DNA from 2 places in the Brevibacillus sp. NL20B1 genome. Region 2 is predicted to be linked to the other one. Evidence: riboswitches for the same ligand, from Rfam matches in the RefSeq annotation. Region 2 holds a riboswitch; the other holds the start of a gene.

Region 1 (15,985 bases), on a different contig from region 2:
GTCTACGCCGATTTACGATTGAACAAAAGGAGGGAATGAAAAATGAAAACAGAGACTCGTCAATGGGGCATCATCATCGGAATCGTGGCAATCAGCCTTGCCGCGATGATCGGACTTTTGTACATGTTTTGGTAACCCGCCACCAGGCTGTCCGGCTCCCGTTGTAGGCCGGCACTGCGCATTGTTGTCAGAAAATACTTTCTTCTTTAAATTGGGCAAAAAATACTTTACATCAAGAAAAAGTTGCCATATGCTAAGATTACGATTTTTCCCTCGAATGGAAAGGAGGTTGTGCTGCTATGATGTTCAAAGGAAATCTCGACCGAAATGATTGGCTCACAGTTGTTCCAACTTCATACGGCAACGCCTCCCGGACGGACGAATCGTAACAGGACTCGTTTCTTTGCCATACCCCTTTCGTCGCATACCCGACCGCAGGCGCTGTCGCTTGCGGTCTTTTTGTTTCCTCGTTGCTGGAAACACGACCGCAGCCGTTTGGCTTGCGGTTTTTTTCTTGAAAGGAGGTGAGACGGATGGTATTCCACTTCTTGTTTTTCACAGTGAGGATTGAGCGCAAAAAGTCAAGCGCCAATCAGCGTGCCGCCGAGTACCAGCGCTCCCGCTATCTGCAGGAACGCGCCGAAGCTCAGGCGCTCGAAGCCGCCCGATATCCGGAATTTCTCACTCGCGTGTAACGCGCATATATACCTTGAGGAGGGTGTTCTTATGAGCAGCAAGCAAAGACGTCAAAGGATGCGGTTCACGGGAGTCAAATCGATAGAGGGCGGCTGACTGAACCAGACAATTTGCACAGGAGGGATTTGGTCATGTACATTCCGATGATTTTCTTTGCCATCATCATCGAAAGACGCGTGATCTCTACGGATGAGCGCGAAGCCCGCTACAGGCAGCAGCAGGCGATTAAGGCATGGGAAGAGCAGCGCATCTATCAGGCGTCCCAGTTTCCCGAGTACTGTACGCGGCTGTAATCGCAAAGACACTTCACCTGCAAAAAAGCGACCGGTCACCGGTCGCTTTTGATCGTTTCCAGGATTTTTTGATGAGCCACGGGAAACGCGAGCCCAGCCAGTTCGTCCGCTGTCGCAAACCGGGCGTTCGGCGGCAAGTCGTCGCCCTCGATCCAGTCGCACTGCCACACTTCCATGTGCCACTGCAGGTGGGAAAACGTATGTGTCAGCTCCATCAGCGGCTCGATCACCTCCACGTCCACCCCGAACCGCTTCCTGAGCCCCTGTAAAAGCGCCTCCTGCTTCAGGGAACGGGTGTCAGCGTCCGTCTCCACCATGGGAAACTCCCACATGCCGGCCAACAGCCCCTGCTCCGGACGCTTGTTGATCAAGACGGCATCCCCCCGCTTGACCACCGCCACCTGCAATCGGACGAGACGCGGCGGTTTGGCCTTGCCTTTGACCGGCAATTCGTCCTGTACCCCTTCCTTCCGGGCGAGACAGTAGTCAAACACGGGACAGGTGAGACACTGCGGCGTACGCGGCAGGCAGACGAGAGCGCCCAGCTCCATCAACGCCTGGTTGAAATCACCTGCTCGGCCATGCGGAATCACCTGCCGCACGAGGTGTTCCACCTTGACGCGGGTCGCCGGCTTGGCGATGTCGTCCGTCAGGTAGAGCAGCCGGGAAAAGACGCGCATCACGTTGCCGTCCACGGCCGGCTCCGGTTTTTCGTAGGCGATGCTCAGAATGGCGCCGGCGGTGTACGGTCCGATGCCTTTCAGCGTGGCGATCTCTTCCGGCGTGTCGGGAATGACGCCGCCGTAGCGTTCCTGCACCTCCCGCGCGGCCGCCTGCAGATTGCGGGCGCGCGAGTAGTAGCCAAGCCCTTCCCATGCCTTCAGCACTTCCTCCTCCGGCGCTTCGGCCAACGCGGCCACGGTGGGGAACTTGGCCATGAAGTTCTGGTAGTACGGCTTTACCGTTTCCACACGCGTCTGCTGCAGCATGATCTCTGACACCCAGACGCGGTACGGATCGCGGTTGATCCGCCAGGGCAAATCCCGTTTCTGGGAATCGTACCAGGCCAGCAGATCGCGGGAAAAGCCAAACACGTGAAACTCTTCCGGTAACGTATACGTCAATGCCTTGCGTTTTTTACCTGCCATCAGATTCCTGCTTGCTCCTTTTGTCAGCCAAATCGATCGGGCAAAACGCCCAGATGTTCAGCTTGGCGGCCCCTCCCGCGATGCACTCGCAAAACGCCTGATCGGCACGCCGCCACTGTTTGATGCGCTCGTACTGCTCCACCGTTTCCACGTCAAACGCTTCGACGAACAGGCCCGGCTGCTCCAGTCCTTCCCAATGCCGGTACTGACGGGCACCCATCGCTTCCATCCTTCCGGCCATGGAAGCCAGCAGCTCCAGGCATCGGTCCCGCTTCGACTCGTCCGTCTTGTATTCGATAAACACGGTAAGCACAGCTTCTTCTCTCCTTTCGGTCCCTTCCATCATACCCGTCTGAGCGACAGGGAACAAGCGCGCATTTTTTTCGACTGTGAAGGGGAAATCTCACGCCCAAATCGCTATAATAAGGAATAGAACCGGCAGGATCAAAGGAGGGAGAACACGTAATTCATGGACACCGCCACACACTTTGTCATGGGCTTCGGACTGGCCGGTCTGGCCCACCTCGATCCCGTTGTGGCCGCGACGCCGGGTTTGGCGGAGGCGGTGGCGCTCGGCACCGTCATCGGCTCTCAAGCTCCTGATTTGGACGGTTTTACCCGCATCCGGGGAAGCGCCGCCTACATCCGCCATCACCGGGGAATCTCCCACTCCATTCCCGCTCTGTTTGTCTGGACGGCAGCGGTGTTTGCCCTGGTACAGGCGATAACACCGCAGACGCACTGGCTTCACCTGTTGGGCTGGATTTTTGCCGCGGTCGTGCTGCACGTTTTTGTCGACCTCTTTAACGCGTACGGAACCAAAGGCCTTTATCCCTTCCGCGACAAGTGGATCGCCTGGAACACCATCTTCATCTTCGACCCGTTTATTTTTGGCGTACATGTGGCCGGCCTGATGCTGTGGGGCGCAGGCGCGGCTCCGGGACCGCTGTTTTTCTGGATTTATGTGCTGATCGCCTGCTATTACGTCTGGCGCAGCCAGGCGCATAAGCGGACGACCGCACTGGTCAGGGAAAGCATCGGCAAGGAAGGCACGTACACCGTCATTCCCACGCTTTCCTGGAACCAGTGGACGTTTGTCATCAGGACGGAGCAGCACTGGTACGTCGGGGAAGTGCACGGCGGGGAGGTCACGATCCTCGACGTGTTTGCCGTCAAACCTGAAAACGAGCTGGTGGCAGCAGCCAAACAAAGTCCCAAGGTACAGGCGTTCTTATCGTTTACCCGCTACGCCCACGTGGAGACAAAGGAACAGCCCTTCGGCTACGAAGTGAAGTGGTTTGACCTGCGCTACCGCGCCCGCTTTCAGGGCAAGAGCCACTACATGTTTGTCGCCGTCGTCTATCTGGACAAGGAACTAAACATCCGCGACTCGTTTGTCGGCTGGATTCACCGCGGCGAGGAGCAGTTGGCCAAAAAACTGGACCCCGAAAAAGAGATTCAGCTTAACTAACGACCGTTTGACCGTAATAAAAGCGCGTGCCCTGAGGGGCAGGCGCTTTTTTGCATACCTTTGGCGCGTCATGTCACAACATCAGTCCGTCCCCGCGCCAAATTGCCAGATCACGTGGCTTAAGCTGCCCAACTGGAAGCTGAGGTGCAGCCGTTGGGCGCGGCGGTCGTCGTCGGCTGCTCCCATGGCGTAGAGAAGCGGAACAAAATGTTCGCTGCCGTGCCGGGGAACGGCCCAATTCGCATAGGGAGCCAGCTCCCGGTAGCGGTACAAGGCGGGCAGATCCCAGGCAGTCAGTGTTTCCGCGAGCCATTCTTCAAACTGGACCGCCCACTCGTCCGCCTGCCCCGGTTTGGCCCACATGTTTATTTTGGCAAAGTTGTGCACCGTACCGCCGCTGCCGATGATCAGGATGTCACGCCGGCGCAGCGCGCGTAATGCCCGGCCAATGTCGTACTGTTCTTGGGGAGTGAGGGCAGGGTTGACGGACATGGGCACTACGGGAATGTCGGCATCCGGGTACATCAGCCGCAGCACGACCCAGGCCCCGTGATCCAACCCCCGGGACGGATGGAAGCGAACCGAAACGCCTGCCGACCGCAGCAGGGCCGCCGCCTCTTCTGCCAGCAGCCGATCACCATTAGCGGGATACTGGATCTCATACAGTTCGCGGGGGAAGCCGCCGAAGTCGTGAATGGTACTGAACACGTCGGCTGAACCGATTTCCTGAACCGGACTCTCCCAGTGAGCGGAAAAAATCACGATGGCCCGGGGACGTTTCAATTGGCCGGCCAACTCCTTTAACGCATCCGTATACGCGTTTTTCTCAACGGCCAGCGTGGGCGCTCCGTGGGCGATAAACAGGGATGGCAACATGTATGTTCACTCCAATTTACTTTTGTCAGTAGATTACTTTTTGTAACCATCATACCAGATGTGATCGTTTTTTACTATCCCCGTGTTTCTCCCATTTTTTCCGCGCTGAGAAACGGTGTCTGCCGCGCCCTTCGCTCAGGCGGTGTCTTCACTGGGTTGACGGCCGCCCGTCATCTGCCTGCGGCACTTCGCTCGCCAACGTAAAAAAGGCATGCCGCACAAAAACGGCATGCCTCATTCATTCACGGACCGTCAATCGTAATTACTTTGCTGCTTCAAAGCGCTTGCTTACTTCGTCCCAGTTGACGACGTTCCAGAAAGCGTTGATGTAGTCCGGGCGTTTGTTTTGATACTTCAGGTAGTACGCGTGCTCCCACACGTCCAGACCGAGGATCGGCGTTTTGCCTTCCATGATCGGGCTGTCTTGGTTCGGAGTAGACGTGATGGCCAGCTTGCCGCCGTCTACGACCAGCCAAGCCCAACCGGAACCGAAACGGGTGGTTGCCGCTTTGGTGAACTCGGCCTTGAAGTTGTCAAAGCTGCCGAAAGCCGCGTTGATCGCGTCAGCCAGCGCGCCGGACGGAGTGCCGCCGCCGTTCGGGCTCATGATTTGCCAAAACAGGGTATGGTTGGCATGGCCGCCGCCGTTGTTGCGAACCGCCGTGCGGATGGACTCCGGCAGTGCGTCCAGATTGCTGATCAGTTCCTCTACGCTCTTGGATTGCAGATCCGGATGACCTTCCAGAGCAGCGTTCAGGTTATTCACATAGGTAGCATGGTGACGTCCGTGGTGGATCTCCATGGTTTGCGCGTCGATGTGAGGCTCCAGCGCGTTGTGCGCGTACGGCAGTTCAGGAAGTTGGTGTGCCATTCTTCATTCCTCCTCGTGATATGTATGGGTCAAGCTACCACTTATTATAATGCAAGCAGAGCACTTTTACAACAAATCGGTATGCTAAGTATCGTAATCTATCAGCATATATCACGCAATACTATCTTGCAATGCGGAACCGCCGTGCTAGACTTGGAGTATTCCATATTTCCAACAGACAGGGTGATTCTTCGTGGACTTGGACGTAACAACGATCTTGTTTCTCGCATTCTTCGGTTTCGTGGCTGCCTTCATCGACAGTACAGTGGGAGGGGGAGGTCTGATCTCCCTGCCGGCGCTGCTCGGTCTCGGCATTCCCCCGTATCTGGCACTGGGGACCAACAAGCTGGCGGGAACCATTTCGTCGGCGACCAGCTCGTTTACCTTCATCCGGATGGGCAAATACGACAAAAAGCTAATGATCCTGCTGTTTCCCGTTTCGCTGATCGGGGCCTACCTGGGGGCCAAAACGGTCCTGTTTGTCCCGCAGGAAGTGCTGAAAGTACTGGTCATCGTGATGATGGCCGCCATTTTTGTCTATACGCTTATCAACAAACGGTTTGGTGAACAGTCCAGCTATAAGGGACTGACCACATTTTCGCTGGGATTGGGGATTCCCCTGACGTTTTTGATCGGCTTTTATGACGGTTTCTTTGGGCCGGGGACCGGTTCCTTTTTCGTTTTCCTGATGGTGCTCCTGTTTGGCTACGACTTTGTGATCGCCGCCGGAAACGGGCGGATTCTCAACCTGGCCAGCAACATCGCCGCGCTGTTCGTCTTTATCGTCGAAGGCAAGGTGATTTTCCTCACCGGCCTGACAATGGGGCTCGCGATGCTCTTGGGCGCCACCCTCGGCGCGCGGCTGGCGATCAAGACGGGCGTCCGCTACGTCCGCCCGCTGTTTTTGCTGGTGTCCATCGGCCTGATGACCAAAATGATTTACGAGCTGATTTTCACGTAGACGCGAGAATCGGCATGCCGGCTAGCAAACGGAGCCGGACCAATACAAAAAGCTTGGCGCATCGGCCAAGCTTTTTCATTTTTCATTCCCTTTTCGCTGTTTCAGGCGCACGATGATGCCGTCGATCAACAGACCGATCCCCGCGCCGTAAAACGGACTGGCGAAGCGAATGCCTTCGCTAATCGGCAGTTCTTTCAGATAAACGATGACCACACCGAGAATAAACCCGATCATCGTAAAGCGCAGACGGGTCGGACCCATTCATCCCCACCGCCTTACTTGCCGAATTTGTTGGGCAGCTTCATGTTTTTCATGTTGCGGCTCATTTGCTTCAGCTGTTTTTGATTCAAATTGACGCCCATCGCGCGGGCCATCGCCTGCAATTGCTTTTCATCCATCTGCATGTTCTGCAATTGCTTCTTCAGGTAATACGTGCCGCCGGCAAATCCGCCCACCAGGCCAATAATCAGCGTAACGATCGGAATTACCCAGTTGTACCAAGCCATTGATTCATTACCATCCTCTATTGGAATTACAGTCGTACCTATTGTACCACATCTGCCGCCGCTGTACATCGCGGACATGGGGAAGATCGAAAGGTTGAAAGGTTACCCGCGGCATTCCGGCGCGAACCACAGGTGCACCGGTATCAATCCGCGGCGTACCGCGTCAGCGGGGTGTCGCTCAGCCCCGAATAATTCTCTCGGGCCGATACACTCAAAAGGTCGTCCTCGGGAAAACGGTAGGCGGTCAGCATTCCGCCAAACACGCAGCCCTGGTCGATATTGAGCGTGCCGTTTTTACGTTCCGGTTGGGGCCGGGGGTCGTGCCCCCAGATGATCAGCGGATGGGTCGTTTTTCGTTCTGCCGCCCAATCCCGGCGGATCGGCCGGCCGTCCGCTCCCGTGCCGGCCACGTCTCCGTAACGGCAAAAGGTTTGTACGGCTGGAGACTCCATCCCGATGTAATCGTCGCGGATGCCGGCGTGAACCGCTACCGCTTCCAGTTTTCCGCCGTACTTGATCATCATGTGCGACGGGGAGGAAAACAGCAGCCGCCTGCTCTGCTCTTTCAGGAGCAGCGCGTTTTTCGTTCCGTACTCCTGCTCAAAACGGCGAAACTCCTCTTCCACTTTTTCATCGCCATGCGCCAGCGTAACCGGTCGCCCGTCCAGCCAGCGGGCAATCTTCCACCCGTGGTTGCTGTCCACCATCTCCGCTACGCCGATTTCGACGTGGCGGATGAAAAACTGCAGCATCTTGATCGAATTCGGCCCTCGACTGGTAATGTCTCCAAGCGAAAGAAGCGTGCGGCCGCGGGGATGGCGGTACGTCCCGTCGTGACTGCGCTCGTAGCCAAGTCGCTGCAGCAGCTCCATAAATTCGTCGTAACAGCCGTGTACGTCGCCGATAATATCGACACCCTTGTCCGCTATCAGCATTTTGGAGCGCATCCTCGGTTTGCGTTTCATGCCCATCCCCTCCTTTCCACATAACTATTATTGTCTATTGTTTACCATAAAAAAGAAAAAAACTCACCCCCTTTTTTCCGAGGTGAGCACTCCACCGTCACACGAGATTGTGTTTATGCACGTAAATGGCGGCTTGTGTTCGGTCCTCCACATCCAGCTTGGCCAAAATGTTGCTGACGTGCGTTTTGACGGTTTTGATGCCGATAATCAGCTCGTCGGCGATCTCCTGGTTGGATTTCCCCTGGCCGATCAGCTTCAGCACTTCCAGCTCACGCGGGGTGAGCTGCTCATGGGGCAGCGGCTCCTGACCGTGGCGAAAACGGGCCATGATCTTGCCGGCCACGCGGGATTCCAGCACCGGTTCTCCGGCCACGGCGGCTCGGATAGCGCGGGCGATTTCAGCAGCGCGCGAGGTCTTCAGCAGGTAGCTGAACGCCCCTGCTTCGATCACCGGGTATACCTTTTCGTCGTCGATGAAACTGGTCAGCACGATCACCTTGCAGGAGGGACACTGCTCCCGGATGCGGCGGGTGGCTTCCACGCCGCCGATGCCGTCCATGACCAAATCCATCAGGACGACATCCGGTTTCAGCTCCACCGCCAGCCGTACGCCTTCCTCTCCGCTCGCCGCTTCGGCCACCACCTCTATGTCTTCTTCCGTGGACAGATAGGCGGCCAGGCCCATCCGCACCATCTCGTGATCATCCACCAACAATACACGAATCACGGATGCTCACTCCCTTCCTGTTCCGTTTGCGGCATCACCGGGATGCGCACCTCGATTTGCGTCCCTTTGCCTACTGCAGAGTAAATGTCAAGCGATCCGCCCAATTCCGCCACGCGCTCGCGCATGCTCCGAAGACCATAGGAGGTCAGTTTTTCGCCTTCCGGATTAAACCCGACCCCATCGTCCGTCACCCTTAGCCGCACCTGTCCCTGCAGCGTAAACAGCTTCACCGCGATCTGGTTGGCGCGGGCGTGGCGCAGCGTGTTGGAAAGGGACTCCTGCAGGATGCGGAACAGATGATCTTCAATGCCGCTGGGCAAGCCTTCGACGTCTTCGATTTCCCAGGAGATCGCGAGTGTATTTTTCCGCGACAGTTCTTCCAGCAGATCGACGATCGCTTCCTTCAGGGTCTTGTTCTGCAGCGTGGCCGGACGGAGATGCAGCAAAAGCGCTCTCATCTCCGCCTGGGCCGCCGCCGCCATCTCCTCCACCAGCTCTATCTGCTGGGCAGCGCGCTGCGGATTTTTCTCCACCAGCCGCTTCAAGGCGGCCGTGGTCATCGCGATGGCAAACAACTGCTGGCTGACGGCATCGTGCAGCTCCCGGGCAAGCCGCTGCCGCTCTTCCGTAACGGCTGCCTGTTTCAACTGCTCCGCCAGCGCCGCGTTGTGATTGGACAGCCGCTGCAGCGACGCCACCTGCTCTTCCCACTGCGACGCCAGGCGGTTAAACTGCCAGCCCAGCTCGCCGATCTCGTCCGCGCCCAGATCGGGAACGCGGTAGGACAAGCGGCCGCGGCTCAGATTCATGGTCGCTTCGCCCAGCACGTACAGCCGCTTTTTCAACAGATTGCCGAAAATGTAGCCGCTGATCACGCCCAGCACCGTCCCCACGGCAAGCGAGACGGCAAAGGCTGCCAGCATGATCACCCAATCCGGCTCCGCCGGCAGTTGTATTTGCAGATTGGCGGCAAACCATTGGCTCAGTTCCGGGTCGTCTACCAATGTCGAGTAGAGGAGACGGATCTTTGGATCGTTGGCCCAGGCGATGTGCATCAATAGGAAACAGAGGAACGTAGCGGTTACCGTGCCGATGACCAGCATCAGGCCGAACCGCACATACTGCCATTGTACGCTCGCTAATCGCTGTCGACGCATCGGTCAGTACCCCCTAGATGTACTTGACTTTTATATCGCCGACAAGCAGCGAGAGTTGTAAATGGACTTTTTGAGCGGCCTGCTCGTACTGCTCGGAGCGGACCATCACACTGCGGCTGATGCCGCCTTGCCGGTGTCCAAACACTTCCAGGTCGCCTAAGCTCACCTCGGCTGTAACGGCAACCGGCATGTCGACCGGCACGTAAATGGTGACGTCCCCCACCCAGCCGTCGACAGTCAGGAACGCTTCCTCCTGCATCACCATCGCCCGCGACAGGTCGATCACCACATCCCCGATGCCGTGCCAGATGTGCAGTTCATTCAGCTCAAACCTGCCGGACGTAAGATGAAAATCGCCGATCAGGGAACTGCGGGTATCCTTGGGCCGCAGAATGCTGCCGGGGTGATGGGTCTTAACCCGTTCCTTGTAGACAGGCCCGTATTCTGTTGGCTTGGCCGAGCGTGCCGCCTTATCGTGAAACGACTTATCGTCGGGCGCGTCCCATTTCGGGGAGAAACTGCTCATGTCACCGAGCGTATCCACCCGTCCGTCGCGCCGCTGCGAGCGCCCCCGGATCAGGCGGAAGCCAAAGTAGATCAACGCCAGAGGGACGAAGAAATGGAACAGCTCATGGAATCCCACGCCGAACCACATCTCCAGCGCAATCAGGATGCCAAATCCGGCCAAAAGACCGCCTCTGATGCGTTTTCGCTTCTCCCACATGCGCGCGCCGACGTACACCAATATCATCGGCCACAGGCTAAACAAACTGAACGAAATGATATGCAAGGTGTCGAGCAACAGGCCAATGCCCGTCAAGATGATCAGAACACCAGCCGTCATTTTGTGCAAGCGGGACAGTTTCACAGGAGTCTCCTCTCTTACGCCCCATGCCGCTCATTTTCCTTCCAAACTGTTACGGCATGTATAGATAAACGCAGGCGGAATGTTCAACGGCGTGAAATCAGTCTCGACCCGTTGAAAACGCGCCTGCAGCTCCGATTTCAGTTGCAGTGAGTATTGAAACGTGATGAACAGCCCATCAGGGGCCAGCGCGGATTCAATTTGGTCCAGAATGCCGGTACGCAGCGTTTCCGGAAAGATGGCAAACGGAAGGCCGGAGATGATTACGTCGGCTTTGCCCAACCTCATTTCCTCCATATACTGCCCAAGCTTTAAAGCCTCTTCCCGAATCGGCACGTCGGGAAACCGGTCGCGCAGCATGGTCCGAAACTGATGATCACGCTCAACCAGAAGGTAACGGGCGTCCGGCCGCTTCTTTTGGAGAATGGCTTGCGTAAACACGCCCGTGCCCGGCCCCAGTTCAACGATGACGCCAGCGTTTGCCCAATCCACATGGGTCAGCATGCGCGCGCAGAGAAAACGGGAACTGGGGATGATGCTGCCGACTCGGCCTGGTTCGGCAAAAAACCGTCGTAGAAACACCAAGAAGTCTGACAAAAAAAGGACCTCCTCTAGGGGAAAAGCAGCCTGTTTCCCAGGCTGCCTTAGGTTCAATTCTACATCAAACGCCGCCGTTCCTCTCGCTTACGCTTGTTCCGGATGCTGTGGCGTTTCCTTTTTATCAAGCAGGGAGGCTTTGATCTGCGCCAGTTCCGCATCCAGCTCGTCCTTCTCCCATTTGCTCAGCGAGTGGTCCAGGCCTGCGTTGGTCAGGCGCCACTGGTCGCTGAGATCCGCTTCCGCCTCCATGCGCATCACTTTTTCTTCCATCCGGGCAAATCCGCGGCTCGCCGTTTCGCTCCCCATCCCGACAATGGCCTGATTTACCTGTTTTTGCGTCTTGGCTACTTGGGCGCGGGCCATCAGGGTGTATTTTTTCGCCCGCATCTTGTAAAACTCTTCTTTCAGCTCAGCCAGCTTTTCGCGCATCTTTTGCGCCGCATCCGAAGCAGACTGATAGAGCGTCTCGTACTCCCGGGCACGCGCTTCGTACTGTTTCTTGTCGGCAAGCGCGCGGCGCGCCAGTTCGTCTTCACCCTCGCTAAGCGCCAGTTTTACCTGGCGATCCCGTTTTTCCACGAAGGCCAGCGCCTCTTCCCACTGCTGACGGAACTTCTTCTCAAGCGCCACCTGGCGGGCGACGGCCACTTCCACCTGTCCGATCTCCACTTCCATGTCACGCATGTACTGGTTCAGCATTACTACCGGATCTTCCATAGAATCCAGCACGTCATTCACCGAAGCCACAGTCAAATCACGCAAGCGTTTCAAGATACCCATCGTCACTTCTCCTCCTCATCATACCATATGATTCTCGTTGGATTAACAACCTTGTCCTGCGATCCGGCCATGCCGACGCGAGGATTACGGCTGCTGCCGCCTGGTTACACTTTTCTCCCATCGATCCAATACGTCATCGTCTTGCAGCACGCGCTGTGCCCACTGCCGCTCCCCGACGGTCGGAACCGTTTGATCCGGCACATCCCGTTGGCGAAGCAGGCGGAAGCCCAGGTACATGACACCAATGGCCAGCACGGCGTGGAACAAAACATGCAATTTGCCGATCAGCATCAGGAACCCGATCAGAAGGATCAGGCCGCCGGTAAACCGGGAACCTGAGCTGCTCATCATTTTGCGGGCGCCGTACAACATGATCAGCCCGGGAATCAGCACGCGGAGCAGCTCACTGCTGTCAATGCCAAGCTGATCGAGTATGACTAATCCCCCAATGAGCAGCAGGATCAGTCCGAGAAGCACTTTTCCAGACCGTTCGCTCATTAACTGCTTACCCTCCCATCGACTTTGTTTGGGTGTCACCCTTATGGCTTTATTGTAGACGGCTGACAGGTCTCGTCATAACGGGCGGGCGGTTGGTTTTTCCCTCCGACCCGGGGCGGAGGCACCTTCCTTCCGCAATCGGACAAGCACCCTGGCGAGATGTGGTGAACCATGCGCTGACGTGATCTGACACGAATCGTTTCCTGCTTGAGGGTGCAAATTGTGACAAAATTATGAACTCCACCAAAAAAAGACAGGAAAAATCGGACAAGTGTTGAATTGTGCTGAGGTGCGTGTAAAAAACATCGAATTTAGCCGAATTCCGCGGTGCGGAAACGGGGGACCCACGTTTTTCGGGGTGAATGGCAGCCGCCTGCCGGCCGCCTAGGGCATTCCTTTCGACCGAACCCATCAGCTAACCTCGTAGGCTTAGGAAAGGAGCAGTTTCTTTTGCGCAAAACGGTGGTTACTCTCTTCATCGCCGGGATGCTTGCAATAGGAGCAGGCGCTGCACACGCCCAGGAGGAAAAAACCCTGATGGGTGTTGTCAACAGCCTGTATGGTGTTCCTTACAAGTCGTCCGGCACAACCAAAAACGGATTTGACTGCTCCGGCTTTACGCGCTATGTGTTTCATGCGCTGGGTGTAGATCTGCCTCATTCGTCGTCTGCCCAATTCAAGTTGGGAGTACCGGTGTCCCGCAACGATCTCCAGCCCGGTGACCTGGTCTTTTTCAACACCAACGGGCACAGCGTTTCACACGTGGGCATCTACATCGGAAATGGCTTGTTTGTACACTCGGAGAGCGGCAGAGGAGTCGTCAACACGAAGCTGAACGATCCGTATTACTGGAGCAAGCGCTTTGTGGGTGCCAAGCGGATTGCGCTGCCTGCCATTGCCGAAGCTCCGCAGAATCCACAGAAAAAGAAACCTGTACAAGCAGCATCGCTGCCCGAGGCCACACAGCCGTCGCAGCAGCAAGAACAATCGACGCAACAACAGCAGAATTCACAACAACAACAACAACAACAACCGAATCCACAACAACAGCAGACTTCAGCACAACAGCAGTAACCGACGCACATTGAGCCAGGGACGACAGGTCTCTGGCTTTTTCTGGCTACATTTAGCACCTGGTGTCAAGAGGTAGTAACATCCATCTTTTCTACGCTGACGCGGCTTGTCCGTGCGGGTGCCAGGAATCTGTCCCCCGCATCAGGACGAACCGTGATATTATGATGAAAGAAACAGGACCAGAACACATCTGGTGACTGGGGGAGAGTTCCGGTGAAAGACCATGTTTTGATAGTGGACGACAATGAGGAAATTCTCGAAATGCTGGAAGATATTTTGGGAAGCGAAGGATACGATGTGTCCACGGCAGTAAACGGTGAGCAGGCGTTGGAGCTGTTGAACGCAGGCACCAAGCCCAATCTGATTCTGCTTGACATCATGATGCCCGGCATGAGCGGCTATGAGCTCTGCTCGCAGATTCGCCGCGAGTGGGAACTGCCCATCCTTTTTCTCAGTGCCAAGGGCAAGGCGGTAGACAAGGTGGTCGGCTTTGAGATCGGAGCCGACGACTACATCACCAAGCCGTTTGACACGGAGGAATTGCTTGCCCGCATCCGCGCCCACCTGCGCCGCTACGAACGCATTCGCCGTTACAGTGAGGAGGCGGCAGAGAAAGAGAGAGCAGCATCCTCCATTACTGTCCTGAAGTTCAAGGGGCTGGAAATTCACAAGGAAACGTACTCCGTTTACGTCAACGACCAAAAAGTTGATCTGTCCACCAAGGAGTTTCAACTGCTTACCTTTCTGGCCGAAAACGCGGGCATCGTCTTTACGCGGGAGCAGATTTACGACCGCGTCTGGGGCTACGGATACGGCTCGCTCAATACGGTTACCGTGCACATCAAGAACCTGCGCGAAAAACTGGAGAAGGATCGCCAGTTCATCAAAACGCAATGGGGGACGGGGTACGTGTTCATCGGGGAGAAAGTGTAGATGAGCATCCGAAAGAAGCTGTTCCTCTCGTTTATCGGCTTGATCACACTCAACCTGCTTTTGTTCAAGTTCGTTTTTGAGGACATCATCGTCGAGCAGTTGAAGACGGACCGGCACAACCAGTACCGGTATGAAAAGGAAACGGCGGAAAAGGTGCGGGTCAATCAGTTGTTGAACTCCAGCGTGTTCAAGGACCCGTCCGAGCGGCGGGAGCTGGAGACACAGCTTCCGGAAGACCTGATGTACAAAATGGTCGTCACGGATGCGGACGGCAACGCCATTTACATCAAGACATCTCAGGCTTACAACCTGAAAAACCCGCATACAGCCAATCCCGCCGCCCAGGAGAAAAGCGATCTGAAAGTGGTGGCGGAATACCACTTTCAGCACGAACCCCCGCGTCAGGGACATACCATCATCTACTTTTACACGGATGAATCGGACATTCTCGCCACCAAAGGCGTCTCGATGATGCTGTGGTTCATCTACGGCAGCATCGCGCTGGTCGGCCTCATTCTGCTCACCTTCTTTGTCCGTTGGATCTTGCGGCCGGTCAGCGAACTGTCCCGCGTGACCCAGGAAATCCGTGAAGGCAAGCGCTACGTCTCGTTTAGCTACCGCTCGCAGGACGAGTTTGGCCAGCTGTTCGACTACTTTTCCGACATGGTAAACGAGCTTCGCGAGGCCGAAGACCGACAGTCCGAACTGATCTCGGCCATCGCTCACGACTTTCGCACGCCGCTCACGACCATCAAGGGCTATGCCTCCTACATCGGCTCGGGACGCGTCACCGATGTCAAGCGCATTCAAAAACAGATGCGCAAGATCGAGGAAAAAACGGCTGATCTGGAAAAGCTGCTGGACGAGCTGCAGGATTTTAGCCAGCAAAGCTTGGAGATCAAGCTGAACATCAGCCGCATCCACGTAAAAAGTTTTGTCAAAGGCGTCATCGAAGACTACCTGGTGCGCATCAAGGAGGCGGGGCTGTCGTTTCAGTGGAAGCTGCGCGTCTCCAACGAACTGCACATCGAGGCGGACGAGGCCAAACTGCGCCGCGTGCTGGAGAACCTGCTGAACAACGCCATCTACTACAACAAGCCAAATGGGTCCATCCTGCTTACCTGCGATCAGCGGGACGGGCACGTGCTCTTTTCCGTGATCGACAAGGGAGAGGGCATCGCGCCGGAGGACCTGCCCAAGGTGTTCACCAAGTTTTACCGCGCAGAAAAATCTCGCAACCGGAACAACGGCGGCACCGGCCTGGGTCTGCCCATCTGTCAGAGCATCGTCCAGCGCCACGGCGGCGTGATCACCGCGAGCAGCGAGCTGGGCGTGGGCAGCTGCTTTTCCTTTACGATCCCGTTTTTTCAACCATAATTTATTTCAATTTATTGATGGTTAATATTCACTTTATTTTTATCTGATACAGTATCTCTTGTAAGCAAGCATGTTGCTTTCCGTGATAAATAACCCCCATTTTTGGTATCTGACATCAAGCGGTCATGCTCGGTGGAAAGATGCCTCTTTTTTTATCCCCCTTTATTTCCGCACCTCCAGCCGCATC
Region 2 (15,985 bases):
GCAGGGAGCCGGCTGGGTGATGCCGGCGCTGATCGGGTGCTGCGCCGGCATGGTGCTTGATTTCAGCAGACGAATCCGGGGCGAAAGAAGAGAGGAGCAGCCGTCCTAAGACGGCGATGCAGGGGGGAAGAAGCAGACGATTCTGCTTTTTCCGCCCTGTTTTATATTTCCCGCGTCTTGCGTAAGAAAGCTCGGGATTCATACCGGCAGCATCTCGTGCTTGCGCCCTTGTTATTCTGGAAGATTGTGACTTTTTGCCGGTACGTTCGTAGTAACCAAGGGAAGATTACATAGGAAAACACGGAAGATACGAAAAAGAAAGGATGACGCGAGTGAAGGCAACACCCGTCTCGGCTGGGGAGAGGATCGCCGAACTGGATGTTCTGCGCGGATTTGCCCTGTTTGGCATCTTTTTGGTGAACATGCCCACTTTCCTTATGCCTGACCTGTTTCTCCCAGATGACCGTTTGCCGCTGTCGCATTCGGTGTCGGACGATTGGATTCGGCTGCTGTTCGACATGTTTGTCCAAACCAAGTTTTACACCATCTTTTCATTTTTGTTTGGCGCCGGATTTTACCTGTTCATGAGTCGGGCAGAGCAGAAGGGATATGCGGCCAAACGGTTGTATCTGCGCCGCTTGACCGGGCTGATGCTGTTCGGGCTGGTCCACCTGCTGTTTTTCTGGTATGGGGACATTCTCCACACCTATGCGCTGGCGGGCTTGTGTTTGCTCTGGTTTTTCAACAGATCGGAAACGTCCATACGCAGGGCGGCACTCATTCTGCTGATCGGGTGGAATCTGTTGATGGCGCTGACGCTGTTGATTCCCGGCGAATCTTCGTACAGCGCTGAAACATGGCAGCTTGCACAGGAAACGATCTCCGTGTACAACCAGGCGGGGCTGGCGGAATGGCTGCAGTTCCGCTGGACCCATGAACTGCCGATCGTGCTGCAGAACGATTTGATAAACGTCTTGTCCATCCTGCCGCTGTTTTTGCTGGGATTGTACGCAGCCAAAAAGGGCGTCTTTCATCGTCCCGAACAGCACATGGCGGCCATCAAGCGCGTCTGGCTGCTGGCGCTGGCTGCAAGCGTTCCGCTGGTGGCGATGATTCCGCTTGTCCAATCTGGCGTCGTGGACCTGCCTGCACCGCCCGACATAGCTGGACTGGTGTTTATCGGGTGGAGCGGCCTGGCGCTGTGCGCGTTTTACATCACGTCACTGCTTCTGCTGATGCGGACAGGGCGAGGACGAAAGCTGCTGGCACCACTCGCGCCTGTGGGGCAGATGGCACTGACCAATTACCTGGCGCAGACCGTTCTGTCGCTTTGCATCGTCCGGTTTTTCCATCTGTACGGGGAGGCGGAGATGTGGCTCGGACTTGTGCTGTGCCTGGTGATTTTTCCGCTGCAGGTGGCGTGGAGCCATTGGTGGCTTGCCCGCTATCGATTCGGACCGCTGGAGTGGCTGTGGCGCTGTTTGACATACGGTATTGTTCCACAGATGAAACGATGAGGCACATTCGCATCGGTCCGCCGCCCGCGCTGCACTTTCAGGCCAGTGCGGCGGATCGGCAGGATGTGAATATCTGTATTTTTTTGAACGGGAGAAAGGGTTGGAAACGAGTCAATGGCCCGAAAAGAACGAATTGTTGAACTGGACGCGTTACGCGCTTTTGCCTTTTTTGCAGTGGTGTTTCAGCACGTGATCGGCGTCTACATGCGAAAGCCCGGAGTGGACGAGATGACGGCATTTTTGTACGGAAATCTATTTCACCTGTTCAAGTTTGCCGTTCCGGCTTTCGTCTTTATTACCGGACTGGTGCTGTTTTACAACTACTACGACCGGGTGAACTACCCCGGCTTTATCCGCAAGCGGTTTACCGAGATCGTCGTGCCCTACGCGATCTGGTCGTTGATCTACATGGTGTGGCGCCGAGACGTGACCGGGTGGGACGTCTCGGCGCTCGTCAGCTTCGTGAAATCGTTGGTCGCAGGCACCGCCTCGTACCACCTGTGGTTTGTCGTCATGATCTTTCAGTTTTATCTGCTGTACCCGCTGCTGTTAAAAGGCTTCAAGGCGGCAAAGCAGCGTTTGTCCGGCCGCGCGGCACAGGCGCTCGCCGTCGCAGCGGCGGCGTTCGTGTACGCGGGACTGATGTGGGTGTCGGCACGCTATCTGCCAGCTCATCCGTTCCGTTTTGACGTGGCCTGGCTGGACGCGTATCTGATCACCTGCAGGGACCGCAATTTCCTATACTATTCCTTTTATTTCCTGCTGGGCGGGATGGTTGCGTTGGCACTGCCCGCGTTCCGCTCGTTTCTGCAGCAGCGCTGGCCCTACCTGCTGATTGTGTTTGCCGCTGCCTACGCGTACATCGGGTATGAGCTGGTCAGGGATTCGGGCGGCTATATGGTCAACCTCAACGTGGCCACGTCGCTGAAACCGTCCATGTTTATCTATACGGTGGCCCAACTGCTGCTGATCTACCTGCTGGCCGTCCTCGTGACAAAACGGGACTCGCGCTGGACTGCCTTGTTTGCGATGATCGGCCGGAATTCGTACGGGGCGTACCTGGTTCATGCTCTCGTGCTCACGTACGTGATGAAGGGTTTGAACCTCTGGGATGTCACCTTTAGCAGCATGTTTGGCAGCGTGATTGCGTTTCTGCTTTGTTCATCGGCTTCGATCGCTCTCTCGTACGGACTGGCCAAACTGCCGTTTGGAGCATTGTTGGTCGGGGCGGCGGAAAAAAAGCGGACCAGTGCGCCGGGACAGGCGGACAAGCAGTGGAAGCAGGCGATGTAAGAGGATGATACGAAAAAGGCTTCTCTACAGGGGAAGCCTTTTTGCATGTGCTCCGTCAGATTGACAATTTCCACGGCGTATCTGTATACTTAGCTGGGTAAAAGTTAGCTAGGTAAATAATTGACGGGAGGAATGTGTCACCGTGTACGGACACAAGGTGAATCAACTGGGCAGGCGTTTTTCCAAGACGCTGAACGAACGGCTGACCCCGCTGGGTCTGTTCACGGCCCAGTGGGCTGTCGTCGTGCGGCTGCTGGAAGGGCCGGCCACGCAGACGGAGTTGTGCCAATACCTGTGCGTGGAAGCGCCAACAATGACCCGCACGCTGGCCCGGATGGAGCAGGCAGGATGGATCGAGCGGCACAGCGGTGCGGACAAACGGGAGCGGCGGGTGGCACTTACGGAGAAGGCCCGAGCGATGGCGGACGAGTGGATGCGCGCATCAGACTTCGTCGAAGCGAAAGCCGTGCGGGGAATTTCCGCCGACGAGCTGGCTGTGTTTTCTAGCGTGATAGATCGCATGATGAAGAATTTGAGTGAATCGTAGAAAGAGCCGCAGCAGGCGGCAGGAGATAGGAGAGGAGCAGAGATTGCGATGAAGCGAAAACAGGCAGGGTTGAGGCGTGCGGGGGTTTTCGGCGCCAAGCTGGTGCTGTTTGTCGCCGGTCTGATGGTGCTGGCGCTGGGCGCCGTGTCGTTGATGCGCGCCGCGGTGGGCGTCGCCACCTGGGACGTGCTGCACATCGGGTTGGCCGGGCTGACGGGCTGGTCGATCGGCACGTGGGTGCAGATCGTCGGCATCGCGATGATCGGCATGGCGTGTGTGCTGGACCGTCAGTGGCCGCGTATCGGCAGCGTCGCCAACATCCTTTTGATCGGCTATTTTGTCAACGGATTTCTCGACGCCGGGATCGTGCCGACGTTTTCGGCCTTGTGGGCCCGGTTTGCCCTGTTGCTTGCGGGGATTGTGCTGATGGGGATCGGGTCCGGCATGTACGTGGCTTCCGGCATCGGGGCGGGGCCGCGAGACGGGCTGACGCTGTCCCTGGCTCGGCTGACCGGCCGGTCGATCCGGCTCGTCCGCACCTTTCTGGAAGGGATTGCACTCTTGTGCGGCTGGCTGGCAGGCGGTCCCGTCTCCGTAGGGACGTTTGTCTCCGTGTTCCTGATTGGTCCGGTCATGCAGGCCTCGCTCGGCTTTTGGCGCGGTCAGGTGCAGCGCTGGGAACGCTGGGGCGGGGAGCAGTCGGGACCGCAGGCGATTCCCCGTGTTCAAGGCCAGGCAGAGCGCGCCTCCTGATTGAAAAGCGTCAAAGAAAAAGCGTTTTGGCGATAGAAGCCAAAACGCTTTTTTGCTGGGCGGTGCCGTGCTCTGCTATTGTTGTCCCTGCAGGTCTTTTACGCCGCTGTACACCAGGTTGAACAGGTCCTCGATCTGTTCCTCCTCGATGCAGGAAAAGGCGATGCGCAGATCGGTGTCGCCCAGAGCGATCGTGCCGACGCCGTATTTCTCCAGCAGGTGCGTGCGGAGCTCTTCTGCGTTGACGGTTTTCAATTTGAGGCACATGAAGTAGCCGGAGTTGAACGGATAGTAGGTCCAGGCGTCGTCAAACCGGCCGCTGTCCAACAGCTCTTTGACGCGGTTGGCCCGGCGCTTCATGATCTCAAATTTTTCCTGCTTTTGCGCCTGGAATTCCGGGGCGTTCAGCGCATGCAAAACAAAGGTCTGCGACGGATGCGGACCGCTGGAGATGGTCGCCCGAATGATGCCGAGCGTTTTCTGTTCCAGTGCGGCCAGTACCGCATCGTTGGCTGCGCCGTACGTGATAAAGCCGACGCGGAATCCCCAGACGTATTCCTCCTTGGTGGCGCCGTCCACCTTTACCGGCAGCACGCGCGGATGCAGGCCGCACAGCTCGGCAAACAGGGATTCTCGCATCGAGTCTTCGAAGAACAGGCTGAAGTACGCGTCATCCGTAACGGCCACGATGTTGATACCGGCTTCGGCCGCTTCCTTCAGTGCGGCAACAATCTGCTTGCCTTCCTCGATGCCCGGCGTGTACCCTGTCGGGTTGTTGGGGAAGTTGAGCACGACGATGGCCTTGCCTTTTTCCTTTTGCGCCAGGATGGCATCGCGGAGGCCGGCTGCGTTAAACTTCATGTCCGCGTTGTAGAGCGGGTAGTAGACCAGTTCTGCTCCACGGCGAATGGAGAAGGTGAGCTCGTAGTTTTCCCAGTTTTTGTCCGGCAGAATGACGGCGTCTCCCGGCCCGGCGAACAGATCAGCGACCACGCTCAGCCCGTGGGTCAGCGCATTGGTGACGATTGGATTGCCAAAGGTTTTATCCGCAAGCGACGGATGTTCCTCGATCATCTTTTTCCGCCATGCCGCACGCAGTTCCGGTTTACCCGCGGGCGGGGCGTACTCGTACAGATCCTTGGGATTGTAGGCGGACAAGGTGCTTTGGATCACGTCCAGATGCATCGGTTGGCCATTTTCCAAGGCAATTCCAATCGTGGCATTGTATTTGTGCCCTTTTGCCTTGGCTTCGGCAGACTGGCTGAGTATGCCTTCCTTGGGAAAGTAGATGAGCTTGCCCAGGTCGGACAGCATGGCAAAGACGTGCGGATTTTCTCGCTGAAGCGTATCGTTGAGCTTTGCTGCCAATGAATGCATGGTTTCCTCCCTCTTCGTTTCCATCATCAATCATGTTTACCATTAAAGATAGCGCATATAAGTGTGTTTGTCGATTGAAAAAACGGACGGAAGCCGGCGCAGATCAATTGACGGATGTCAGGTGCATTTGTTACGGTGAATACACGACAGTCTCAAACGAGAGGGGAACCGATATGGCAGAACGGCTCATCGTAAAATTGGGCGATCCGATCCTGCGGCAAATCTCGAAGCCAGTGACTGCCGTCACGAAAAACGTGGAAAGAATCTTGAACGACATGGCGGACACCATCTACGCCGACGAGGGCAGGGCAGGCTTGTCCGCAATCCAGATCGGCATACCGAAGCAGCTGGTCGTGATGGACTGCGGTACCGGCCTGGTGGAGCTGATCAACCCGCGGATCGTGGAAAAAAAAGGTGCAGAGATAGGGGCCGAAGGGTGCTTGTCCATTCCCGGCGTGGTCGGCAGAGTGAAACGGGCCACGTACGTGAAGGTAATAACGCTGAACCGGGCGGGCGAAGAAGTGGTCCTCGAAGCGGAAGGCTATTTGGCCCGCTGCATCCAGCACGAAATCGACCATCTGAATGGCATCCTGTACATCGACTACGTCAACGTTCTGTATGATGCCAGCACCGGCAAGCGGCTGAAACCCGAGGCCGCCAATCCGATTCTCGCGCATAAACGCCCATTGATCCGGTATTAGCGGTCTGCCCGGCATTGACGAAACGAGCGATGCAGCTGACGTCGCCGGCAAAAAAGCCGTGCCTCTCATGCGAGAAGCACGGCTTGCTGTTTCCATTGTTCATCGTTTATCCGGTAAATTCCTGCACCCAGTAACCATTGTAGTACGCCACGCCAATTTTCGTGAAGTTCGGATTCAAAATATTGGCGCGATGGCCTTGGCTGTTCATCCATTGCTGCATGACTTCCTGCGGGCTGCGCTGACCCATTGCGATATTTTCGCCGGCCGTTCTGAACGTGATGCCGTATTGTTTCATCATGTCAAACGGAGAACCGTAAGTCGGGCTGGTGTGGCTGAAGTAGCGGTTTTGGTACATGTCGACCGCTTTGTCCATGGCCACTTTGGACAGGGCGCTGTCCAGCGTCAGCGGCTTCAAGCCGGCTTTCGCGCGCTCCTGATTCACCAGGTCGGCCACCTGCTTGGCAAATTGAGAAACGGACGGTGCCGCTTGTTGGGCCGGTGCTTTCGGCTGGGTCACAGCATTGTTGTTGGCGGGAGCTGTCTGATTTTGTGCCGGTTGTTGCACCGGTTTATTAACAATTACCGGTTTCTTCACGATTACCGGCTGCTTGACGGTTACCGGCTGTTTCACAGTAGTCGGTTGTTTCACAATGACCTGGTTGTTCACGGTCCAGATAGGGGTAATGCTCCGTACCTTTTGGTAAAAATCGGAATATTGAACCAATTGTTTTTGGCTGGTGATCGATTGGTACGGGCACGTCGCGGCAAATGCGGACGTGGAAATGCTGGTTACGGCCAATCCCATAGCGATGGCAAGAATCGGCTTGGCAAATCGTTTCATGTGCACATCGTCTCCTTTTCTTCGCCTACGAGGTTAGTTGTCGGGTTAGGATTGAGGAGACAACCCTTTGCCATGCGGCAATTCACCCCATGCAGACCGTCGTCTGCAAAAAAAATCCCCCGCACTTCCACTCTCGGAAGTTTCGGCTTGTTTTTGGCTCGCTTACGAGAATAACAAAGATACCGGAAAAAAGGAACCTTTAAAATATGGAAATGAGATGGAAACGACGGTCACTTAGCGCCCGCCGTGCCCGCTGTTATCGGCCGTATAGCAATCTCGGATTTGCAACCATACTAAATGGGAAACCAACATGGGAGGCGATCAGCGATGGACAAGCAGACAGATGTCAATGTGGAACTGCAGCAGGTGGGCGCGTATCCGACCAAGCAGAAAATGCACCAGCAAAACGTGACGCTGCTGGATGAGAAAGAGCGCGAGACGACACCGACGAAGCAGCCGTCCAGCGAAAATACGCAGGGCTAATCAGGCAATCAGTCCGCGAATTGATACCAACAGGAAGTCATGGTACAAAACGGTTATCCTGCCCAGACGGGATAACCGTTTTTTTATGACGTTCGTGGACGTTCGTGACAAACGGCGCAGGCATGTCGAGGTGCTCTCGGCCATGCTGCCATCATAAAGAACATGTATGGAAGTACCAGAATGTTCTTGTTATCAGAAGCATGGATGATATAATGAAAAAGCTGCCATTTTTGGGAGGTGTAGCATGAACGGACAAATCGAATGGCTGCGAAGCAAAAGTCCCGCACTTCGATCAGCAGTCGGCTTCGAGCCGATCACCAATGGGTTTTCGACAGACAGAAAATATCTGGTCCAGATGGTGTCGGAAGAACGGCGAATCCTGCGCATAGCAGACCAGAGCAACTGGGAGCGGAAGCGGTCGGAGTTTCATATTCTCCACGCCCTGCAACCGTTCGGAGCGAGCATTCCGCAGCCGATTGAATACGGGATATCAGAGGACCTGCAGATTTGCTACATCCTGTTGTCCCATATCGACGGAGAGGTCGCCCGGGACATGCTGCCTCTCTGTACGGAAGAAGAACAGTTTTTTATCGGATGGCAGGCGGGTCAAGACCTGAGAAAACTGCACCAGCTTCACGCGCCGTCCGGCATCCCCGCCTGGAATTCGCGAGCCGTTCAAAAACACGCGAGATACCTCGAAGCGTATCGCACTGCTGGCAGTGCCATACCGCACGACGAGAAAATCATGGCGTTTGTGGAAGTAAACAAGGCGTATCTGCGCAAGCGGCCAAACCGGTTCCAGCACGATGATTTCCACGTGGGCAATCTGATCGTAAAGGACAAGCAATATGCCGGGACCATCGATTTCGACCGGTTCGATTGGGGAGATCCCATCTGCGACTTTTGCAAGCTGGCCTTGTTCAGCAGAGAAGTAAGCGTCCCCTTTTGCTTCGGACAGATTATCGGATATTTTTACCCACGCAAGATCCCGCCGGAGTTTTGGACGTTGTACGCGGTATACGTGGCGATGAGTCTGTTCTCCGCCGTGGTCTGGACTGCCCAAATGGGTCATGAGCAGCGTCAGGAGATGCTCGGCAGAGTGCAGCTCATTGCGGAAGATCACCTGTATTTTGAACGCATGGAACCGGTGTGGTTTTCACAAGATCGAGACAAGTGGGAAGCGTTCGCGCAGTCGCATTGTCAACATTGAAGAGGGACACGCAGTCCTGGAAAGGAAGGGGAAGCAAATGGCGGATGTGGCAGTGTTTCAGCAAAACGGATTTCACGCCCGTTTTGATTGGGGGTATGAAGGGGTGAAAGCCTTGGCCCCTGTTTCCGACATCGTGGTGATCGTCGATGTGCTCTCGTTTACGACCTGTGTCGATGTGGTCCTCGCTCGGGGCGGAGTGGTGTATCCATATCGCTATCGGCATGCGTCCGCCTCGGAGTACGCAGCCAGCGTACAGGCCGTATTGGCCGGTAAACGCGGCGAGCCCATCTCGCTGTCTCCCGCTTCGCTCTCTGCGATTGACGAGGGGTGCCGGATCGTACTGCCGTCGCCCAACGGAGCCACGTGCGCCTTTTTGGCAAAGGACAGCGGCGCGATTGTGGTGGCCGGCAGTTTGCGGAATGCCTCGGCGGTGGCCCGGTTCATCCGAAATACAGGGGGCATCGTCACGGTGATCGCCAGCGGAGAGCGGTGGCCGGACGGCAGCCTCCGTCCCGCATTCGAGGACATGGTTGCGGCAGGGGCGATCCTCGGAGAACTTCACGGATACCGGCTGTCACCGGAGGCCCGCCTGGCTGTCGCTGCCTTTGACGCCGCCAAGTCGGAGATGTACCCGCTGCTGTGTGAGTCTGCCTCGGGACGGGAGCTGATCGCGGCGGGATTTGCCGAGGATGTGGCGATCGCTTCCGTTTGGAATGCCAGCCAGGTGGTTCCCGTGCTCAATCGCGAAGGGGCATTTGTTTCCGGATATTAAACATTTGTTTAAAAAATTCCTTCGTCTCACTCGCAAACGCTCCTCAATCATGATCTGCATCGTTGTGACAAACACGGACGCAGGGCCTCACTGTGCCATGTGGCCTTGCTCAAATTGATTGAACAATCACATATTTTTAATTATTCGATTACGTCAGAAATGTTGATTTACCAATGTTTTTTTTTACTTGCACAATTGTCTTCGCGAAGAAAACATATTACAATACAATTACTTCAGCGCGAAGCAGAAGGAAAATAGTGTACAATTTTTCTCACTATTAGGAATGCTGAATAAAAATGGTACTGTCAAAAAACGGGATACCTGCCGCGTCATCGCGGACGAAAGGAGTGTCCCGCAGCATTCCTGAAAAGACAGCCGGTGTTGGCAGAAAGGAAAGAGGGAGCGACTAGTGGCGAACAAGGAATTGAAGCGGGGCCTGCAAGCGCGTCATATTCAAATGATCGCGTTGGGCGGAACAATCGGAGTTGGTTTATTCATGGGCTCGGCGAGCACGATCAAATGGACAGGCCCGTCCGTGATGCTCGCGTACGCAATTGTCGGGATTTTTATCTTTTTCATCATGCGTGCAATGGGGGAAATGCTGTACCTGGAGCCCAGCACGGGATCATTTGCGACCTTTGGACACAAGTATATCCATCCCCTGGCAGGTTATGTGACGGCCTGGAGCAACTGGTTTCAGTGGGTCGTCGTCGGGATGTCGGAAATCATCGCCGTCGGGACGTACATGAAATACTGGTTCCCGGATTTGCCCGCCTGGATACCAGGGTTGATCGCGATGCTGATCCTCGGTGCGGCAAACCTGTTCTCCGTGAAATCGTTTGGTGAATTTGAGTATTGGTTTGCCATGATCAAGATTGTGACCATTGTCTTGATGATCGTTGCCGGGTTTGGACTGATTTTCTTCGGTTTTGGCAACGGAGGAAACGCCATCGGGTTGTCTAACCTGTGGGAACACGGCGGATTCTTCGCAGGCGGCTGGACAGGCTTTTTCTTTGCGCTCTCGCTGGTGATCGGGGCTTATCAAGGGGTGGAGCTCATCGGGATTACCGCCGGTGAGGCAAAAGATCCGCGCAAAACGCTGACAAGTGCGATTCAAAGTATCATTTGGCGGATTCTGATCTTCTACATTGGTGCGATCTTTGTAATTGTAACCGTTTACCCGTGGGATCAACTGCAGTCGATCGGCAGCCCGTTCGTGGCAACCTTCGCGAAAATCGGGATTACGGCCGCAGCAGGGTTCATCAACTTTGTCGTCATCACTGCCGCCATGTCTGGCTGCAACAGCGGCATCTACAGTGCGGGTCGCATGCTGTACACGCTGGGGGTAAATGGACAAGCGCCGAAATTCTTTACCAAGCTGACCCACAACGGCGTGCCGCTGCTCGGAACGCTCGGCGTTCTCGTAGGGCTGGCCGTAGGTGTTGTCTTGAACTACCTGGCACCGGAAAATCTGTTTGTCTATGTATACAGTGCCAGTGTGCTGCCCGGCATGGTTCCGTGGTTTGTGATTCTGATCAGTCAAATCCGCTTCCGTAAGGCAAAAGGCGCCGAGATGGCACAGCATCCGTTCAAAATGCCGTTTGCACCGGTATCCAACTATCTGACGATTGCCTTCCTGCTCATGGTGCTGGTAGGGATGTGGATCAATCAAGAGACGCGCATCTCTCTTGTGGCGGGGCTGGTCTTCCTGGCTATTGTCGTGATCAGTTACTTTGCGTTTGGAGTGGGCAAGGCCAAAACCACGACGCAGGCGGAAGCCCATGAGGAAATCGCGTAAGAACGGATATGCGGTTAACGAAAAACGAAAAATCGATCTGTAAAGAGGGACATGTAAAAATGTCCCTCTTTTTTATGTTTATGCTCGCAATCAAAAAATAACTTGACTAAATAACTTAACCGGGGTTAACCTTTTAACTGAAGTCAAAAGATCAAGTGGAGGGATTAGCAAATATCCGGATTGCAGGAAAAGATACAACCGGAAGCTATCGGAAAAGGAGGGCAGAACCAACTGATGGGTAAAAAGGTGCCACTGCGTGAGCTCAAAAAGGCGAGGTCGAAAATCGCGCTTTTTCAGGCCAGTCTCGATCTGATCGGCAAAAAGTCGTTTAAAGACGTGAAGGTGGAAGACGTATGCGAAAAAGCGGAAGTCTCGAAGGTCACTTTTTTTAAATTTTTTCCGCAAAAAGAAGACGTACTGATTTACTTCATGTGCTTGTGGCTAACGGAGCGTATGATCGAACTCAAGCTGCATCCGAAACGGGGTATCGAGGCGATCCGTCATCTGTTTCAACACGTTGCCGCAGACGCCAGGGAAAGGCCGGGACTGATGCTGAGCTTGATCGGGTTTATGACGGAAGTAAACATGCACCCCCATATGCCGACCCTCAGTGAAGCGGAAATCCAGATTCTGTATCCCGACAAAGAAACGCTTGTTGACGCGGAAGCGCCCAATCTCGGTGCGTTGTTTACTCAGTTTATCGAGGAAGCGAAGGAAGACGGGGACATACCGGACCACCTGCCGACGGATGACCTGGTGAAAGCCACGTTCACCATTTTCTACGGCGCTTATCTTACCGCGCATCTATACAACTCTGATCAATTTATGGAGTTTTATGACCTGCATTTGCAACTATTTCTGTCAAACGGAGTGTACAGGTGAAGATGAGAAAAATATGGATGGGAGTCGCGTCTGTACTGGCTTTGGTCGTTTCCGCGTATGCGATTGTGCAGTTTGTCGTGTTTAACCCGAAAAGCGCCGGGCTGGTACAGCTGCATTTGTTGGATAAAGAGTTTCCTTATACACAGTGGGTCAATTTCCTGTATCTGCATGCCGTCGGATCGGCGATCGCTCTGGCCGTCGGGCCGTTGTTGTTCAGCACGCGGCTTCAGACAAAACACCTGCGCCTGCATCGCCAGTTGGGCAAACTGTATGTATTGTCGATCGGGGTTGGCGGGGTCTCCGGCATCTACCTGGCCTTTGAGGCACTCGGAGGGGTGATGAGTCAAGCGGGATTCCTGGCGTTGGACGTGGTCTGGCTGGCGGCCACCTATCTCGGGTACAAACGGATTCGTCAAAAGCAGGTCGAGCAGCATCGGGAATGGATGCTGCGCAGCTACGCGCTGACGTTTGCAGGCGTCACGCTGCGGTTCTGGCTCGGTTTGCTGGGGATGCTGACCATCCCGGTTGAAAGCCTCTCACAATCCGACTTGCTGTTGGGTGACTTTAACCGCATCTACCGGATTGACGCCTGGTTGTGCTGGGTCCCCAACCTGATCGCTGCCGAATGGCTGATCCGCAGGCGGCGCAAAAGCGGAGCCCAAGCGCGCTTTCCGCTTGCCGACTGACATGCGGCACTCCGATTTTCCTGTACGAAAAACAAGGATTGGATGGAAATGGGGCAGTCGTGTTTTTTGTTCATGCAGGGTATGCTATGTGTCATATACAATAAAATCCAGTAGGAAAGGGGTTGTTCCCCATGACAACGCACCGCAAACCCAATCAATTGGCCAAAGAAAAATCACCGTATTTGCTTCAGCATGCCTACAACCCCGTTGATTGGTATCCGTGGGGAGAAGAAGCGTTCACCAAAGCCAAACAGGAAGACAAACCCATCTTCCTCAGCATCGGCTACTCCACCTGTCACTGGTGTCACGTGATGGAACGCGAATCGTTTGAAGACGAAGAAGTGGCCGCGCTGCTGAACGAAAAGTTTGTCGCCATCAAAGTGGATCGGGAAGAGCGACCGGATGTGGACCACATCTACATGACGGTCTGCCAGGCGATGACCGGACAGGGCGGATGGCCGCTGACCATTGTGATGACGCCGGAGAAAAAGCCGTTTTTTGCCGGGACGTATTTTCCCAAGTCGGCCAAGTGGGGACGGCCGGGCGTGATGGACATTCTGCGGCAGCTTTCCGAGGTCTGGGAGAATGACCGGGGACGGATCGACCGCAGTGTGGACCACATTTACAACACACTGGCGCCGCAGATGGCCCGGACCGCTCCGGGGACGCTGAGCCGGGAGACGTTTGGGAAAGCGTTGGAGCTGTACAAACAGCAGTTTGACGACATCTACGGGGGCTTTGGCGAAGCGCCCAAGTTTCCCACGCCGCACAACCTCATTTTCCTGCTGCGCCACGCCAAGGCGGCGGGTGAGACGGAGGCGCTGCAGATGGCGGAAACCACCTTGGAGCACATGCACCGCGGCGGCATTTACGACCACGTGGGATTCGGATTCGCCCGCTACTCCGTAGATCAAAAGTGGCTGGTGCCGCACTTTGAAAAGATGCTCTACGACAACGCGCTTTTGGCCTACGCGTATCTGGAGGCGTACCAGGCCACCGGCAAACGCGACTACGCCCGCGTCGCCCGCGACATTTTCACCTACGTCCTGCGCGACATGACCGACCCGGACGGAGGCTTTTATTCGGCGGAAGACGCCGATTCGGAAGGAGAAGAAGGCAAATTTTACATCTGGACGCCGTGGGAAGTGCGCGATGTGCTGGGTGATGAACTGGGGCAGCTTTACTGCGAGGCGTATGACATCACGGAACACGGCAATTTTGAAGGACGCAGCATCCCCAATCTGATCGGGACCGATCTGGATGCGTTCGCCCGCCGCCGGGGAATGACTGTTGAGGAATTGACGCAACGATTGGAAGAAGCCCGCCAGAAGCTGTTTGCCCGACGGAAACAGCGGACCCATCCGGGCAAGGACGACAAGATTCTGACGTCCTGGAACGGCTTGATGATCGCGGCGCTGGCCAAAGGGGGGCTGGTGCTGGGAGAGCCTGCATATCTGGAGGCGGCGGAGCGGGCATGTGAGTTTATCGAGAGCAAACTGCGCGACGCCAACGGCCGTCTGCTGGCTCGCTACCGCGACGGAGAAGCGGCGTATCTCGGCTACGTGGACGACTACGCTTTTCTCATCTGGGGGCTTACGGAATTGTATGAGGCCGGACAGGAGCCGCAGCACCTCAAGCGGGCGCTGGAGCTGGCCGATGATCTGCTCCGCCTGTTCTGGGATGAAGAAAACGGCGGACTGTTCTTCTACGGCAGTGACGGCGAACAGCTCATCGCCCGACCCAAAGAAATATACGACGGCGCGACTCCTTCCGGCAACGGCGTCGCCGCCTACACCTTCCTGCGGCTGTTCTACCTGACGGGACGAAGCGATTTGCGCGACAAGGCGGAGCGCCTTTTGACGACATTTGCGGGGAGCATCAATCAGTACCCCATCGGGTACAGCTTTTCCCTCTTGGCGATGCAGCTGCTCCTGCATCCGGTGCGGCAGGTGGTTATCGCGGGCCCAAGAGACGATGAGCGAGCGCAGGCGTTTCTCCAGGAGACGCGCAGCGGTTACGCCCCGTTCACAGTGACTGTGCTGCACGATCCGACCGAAGAGCTGGGCAGCATGGCCGAAGTGGTCCGGGACAAAGTGATGCAGGGAGGCGAAGTGACGGCCTACATCTGCGAAAACTTCGCCTGCCGCGCGCCGATTACCGATCGGGAACAGTTCCAAGCAGAGCTGGAGCAGACGCGCGCGTGAGGGACCATTCCTGAAAACGAAAAAGAATTGACAGCTACCACATATTACTATATAAAAGAAGCCTCACCGACTGGCTGAGGCTTCTTTTTTTCTCCTATTCAAATCAGAAACATGGCCACCAGCGTGGTCACCAGCAGGCCGATCACGACCGGGTAGAGATTGCGCCGCGCCAATTCGAACGGATCGACTCCGCAGATGGCGGCAGCCGGAAGCAGCGCCCACGGGATAATCGTGCCGCCGCCCACCCAGATGGCGGCGATTTGCCCGAGTGCTGTCAGCGTCGCCGCTCCGCTTCCCAGTGCGGTCGCAAACAGTTGGGCAAGGGAACCGGCCAGCGTGATCCCGGAGAACCCTGAGCCATCCAATCCTGTGATGACGCCGATCGTCGTCAGGGCGAGAGCGGCCACCTCCTTGCCAATCGGGATGGTGTGTGCGAGAGCGACGCCCAGATCGTTGACGATCCCATGGGAACCGTTCGGCAGCATCTCGCCAAACACGCTGACGAAGCCGCTGTCACCCATGTAGAAAAACGCAGCGATGGGGATGACGGGACCAAATACGCGAAATCCGAATTGGAATCCTTGGATCAGGTGAGCGGTTACCTGTTCCAGACCAGCCTGTCTGTGGGCCAGCACGGTGACCATTAACAGGATCAACAGCGCGGTGCCGCCGACCAATGCGGTGGCGTCGCCTCCTCTCAGATCCAGCGCGAACATGGCCACGACATCCAAAAGAAACAACAGGGGAACCAGCGTCGCCAGCCCGCTGCGCAGCACGGGCGAAAGCCGGACAGGTGCGGTGTCGCGAGGCGCGGAGAGTATGGCTGATGCTTCCGGATCGACGCGAAGTGCTCCGCTTTTCATGTCTTTATTCAGGTACCAAAACGCGGTCAGAGTGGTAACCGTCCCCATCACGATGACC

The links. Region 2 has a riboswitch for cyclic di-AMP ahead of KDN35_RS01950 (CAP domain-containing protein). Riboswitches for the same ligand answer to the same signal wherever they lie in the genome.
Region 1: linked by a shared signal. The riboswitch ahead of KDN35_RS10295 (C40 family peptidase) and the one ahead of KDN35_RS01950 (CAP domain-containing protein) in region 2 are both predicted to bind cyclic di-AMP.

What each region holds. Positions count from the first base shown of each region.
Region 1 covers NZ_JAGTPT010000012.1:71,975-87,959, reverse strand. Annotated here, with positions in the region: gene KDN35_RS10385 (hypothetical protein) at 1-22, shown strand, start outside; gene KDN35_RS10380 (YrzI family small protein) at 534-695, shown strand; gene KDN35_RS10375 (YrzI family protein) at 828-989, shown strand; gene mutY (A/G-specific adenine glycosylase) at 1,025-2,137, opposite strand; gene KDN35_RS10365 (hypothetical protein) at 2,127-2,483, opposite strand; gene KDN35_RS10360 (metal-dependent hydrolase) at 2,607-3,608, shown strand; gene KDN35_RS10355 (dioxygenase family protein) at 3,690-4,484, opposite strand; gene KDN35_RS10350 (superoxide dismutase) at 4,747-5,355, opposite strand; gene KDN35_RS10345 (TSUP family transporter) at 5,549-6,316, shown strand; gene KDN35_RS10340 (hypothetical protein) at 6,392-6,577, opposite strand; gene KDN35_RS10335 (YneF family protein) at 6,592-6,822, opposite strand; gene prpE (bis(5'-nucleosyl)-tetraphosphatase PrpE) at 6,966-7,787, opposite strand; gene KDN35_RS10325 (response regulator) at 7,885-8,514, opposite strand; gene KDN35_RS10320 (HAMP domain-containing sensor histidine kinase) at 8,511-9,671, opposite strand; gene liaF (cell wall-active antibiotics response protein LiaF) at 9,685-10,539, opposite strand; gene KDN35_RS10310 (class I SAM-dependent methyltransferase) at 10,570-11,133, opposite strand; gene KDN35_RS10305 (PspA/IM30 family protein) at 11,221-11,916, opposite strand; gene KDN35_RS10300 (LiaF transmembrane domain-containing protein) at 12,001-12,414, opposite strand; cyclic di-AMP (ydaO/yuaA leader) riboswitch at 12,718-12,859, shown strand; partial or broken gene KDN35_RS10295 (C40 family peptidase) at 12,865-13,371, shown strand; gene KDN35_RS10290 (response regulator transcription factor) at 13,702-14,421, shown strand; gene KDN35_RS10285 (sensor histidine kinase) at 14,422-15,798, shown strand; gene KDN35_RS10280 (cytochrome P450) at 15,961-15,985, opposite strand, start outside.
Region 2 covers NZ_JAGTPT010000002.1:33,441-49,425, forward strand. Annotated here, with positions in the region: gene brnQ (branched-chain amino acid transport system II carrier protein) at 1-109, shown strand, start outside; gene KDN35_RS01920 (DUF418 domain-containing protein) at 324-1,517, shown strand; gene KDN35_RS01925 (acyltransferase) at 1,632-2,810, shown strand; gene KDN35_RS01930 (MarR family winged helix-turn-helix transcriptional regulator) at 2,953-3,357, shown strand; gene KDN35_RS01935 (YczE/YyaS/YitT family protein) at 3,406-4,110, shown strand; gene KDN35_RS01940 (aminotransferase class I/II-fold pyridoxal phosphate-dependent enzyme) at 4,186-5,487, opposite strand; gene def (peptide deformylase) at 5,661-6,188, shown strand; gene KDN35_RS01950 (CAP domain-containing protein) at 6,295-7,029, opposite strand; cyclic di-AMP (ydaO/yuaA leader) riboswitch at 7,037-7,187, opposite strand; gene KDN35_RS01955 (hypothetical protein) at 7,357-7,512, shown strand; gene KDN35_RS01960 (phosphotransferase) at 7,757-8,722, shown strand; gene KDN35_RS01965 (2-phosphosulfolactate phosphatase) at 8,760-9,494, shown strand; gene KDN35_RS01970 (amino acid permease) at 9,904-11,292, shown strand; gene KDN35_RS01975 (TetR/AcrR family transcriptional regulator) at 11,539-12,174, shown strand; gene KDN35_RS01980 (DUF2306 domain-containing protein) at 12,177-12,860, shown strand; gene KDN35_RS01985 (thioredoxin domain-containing protein) at 12,992-15,064, shown strand; gene KDN35_RS01990 (hypothetical protein) at 15,163-15,985, opposite strand, start outside.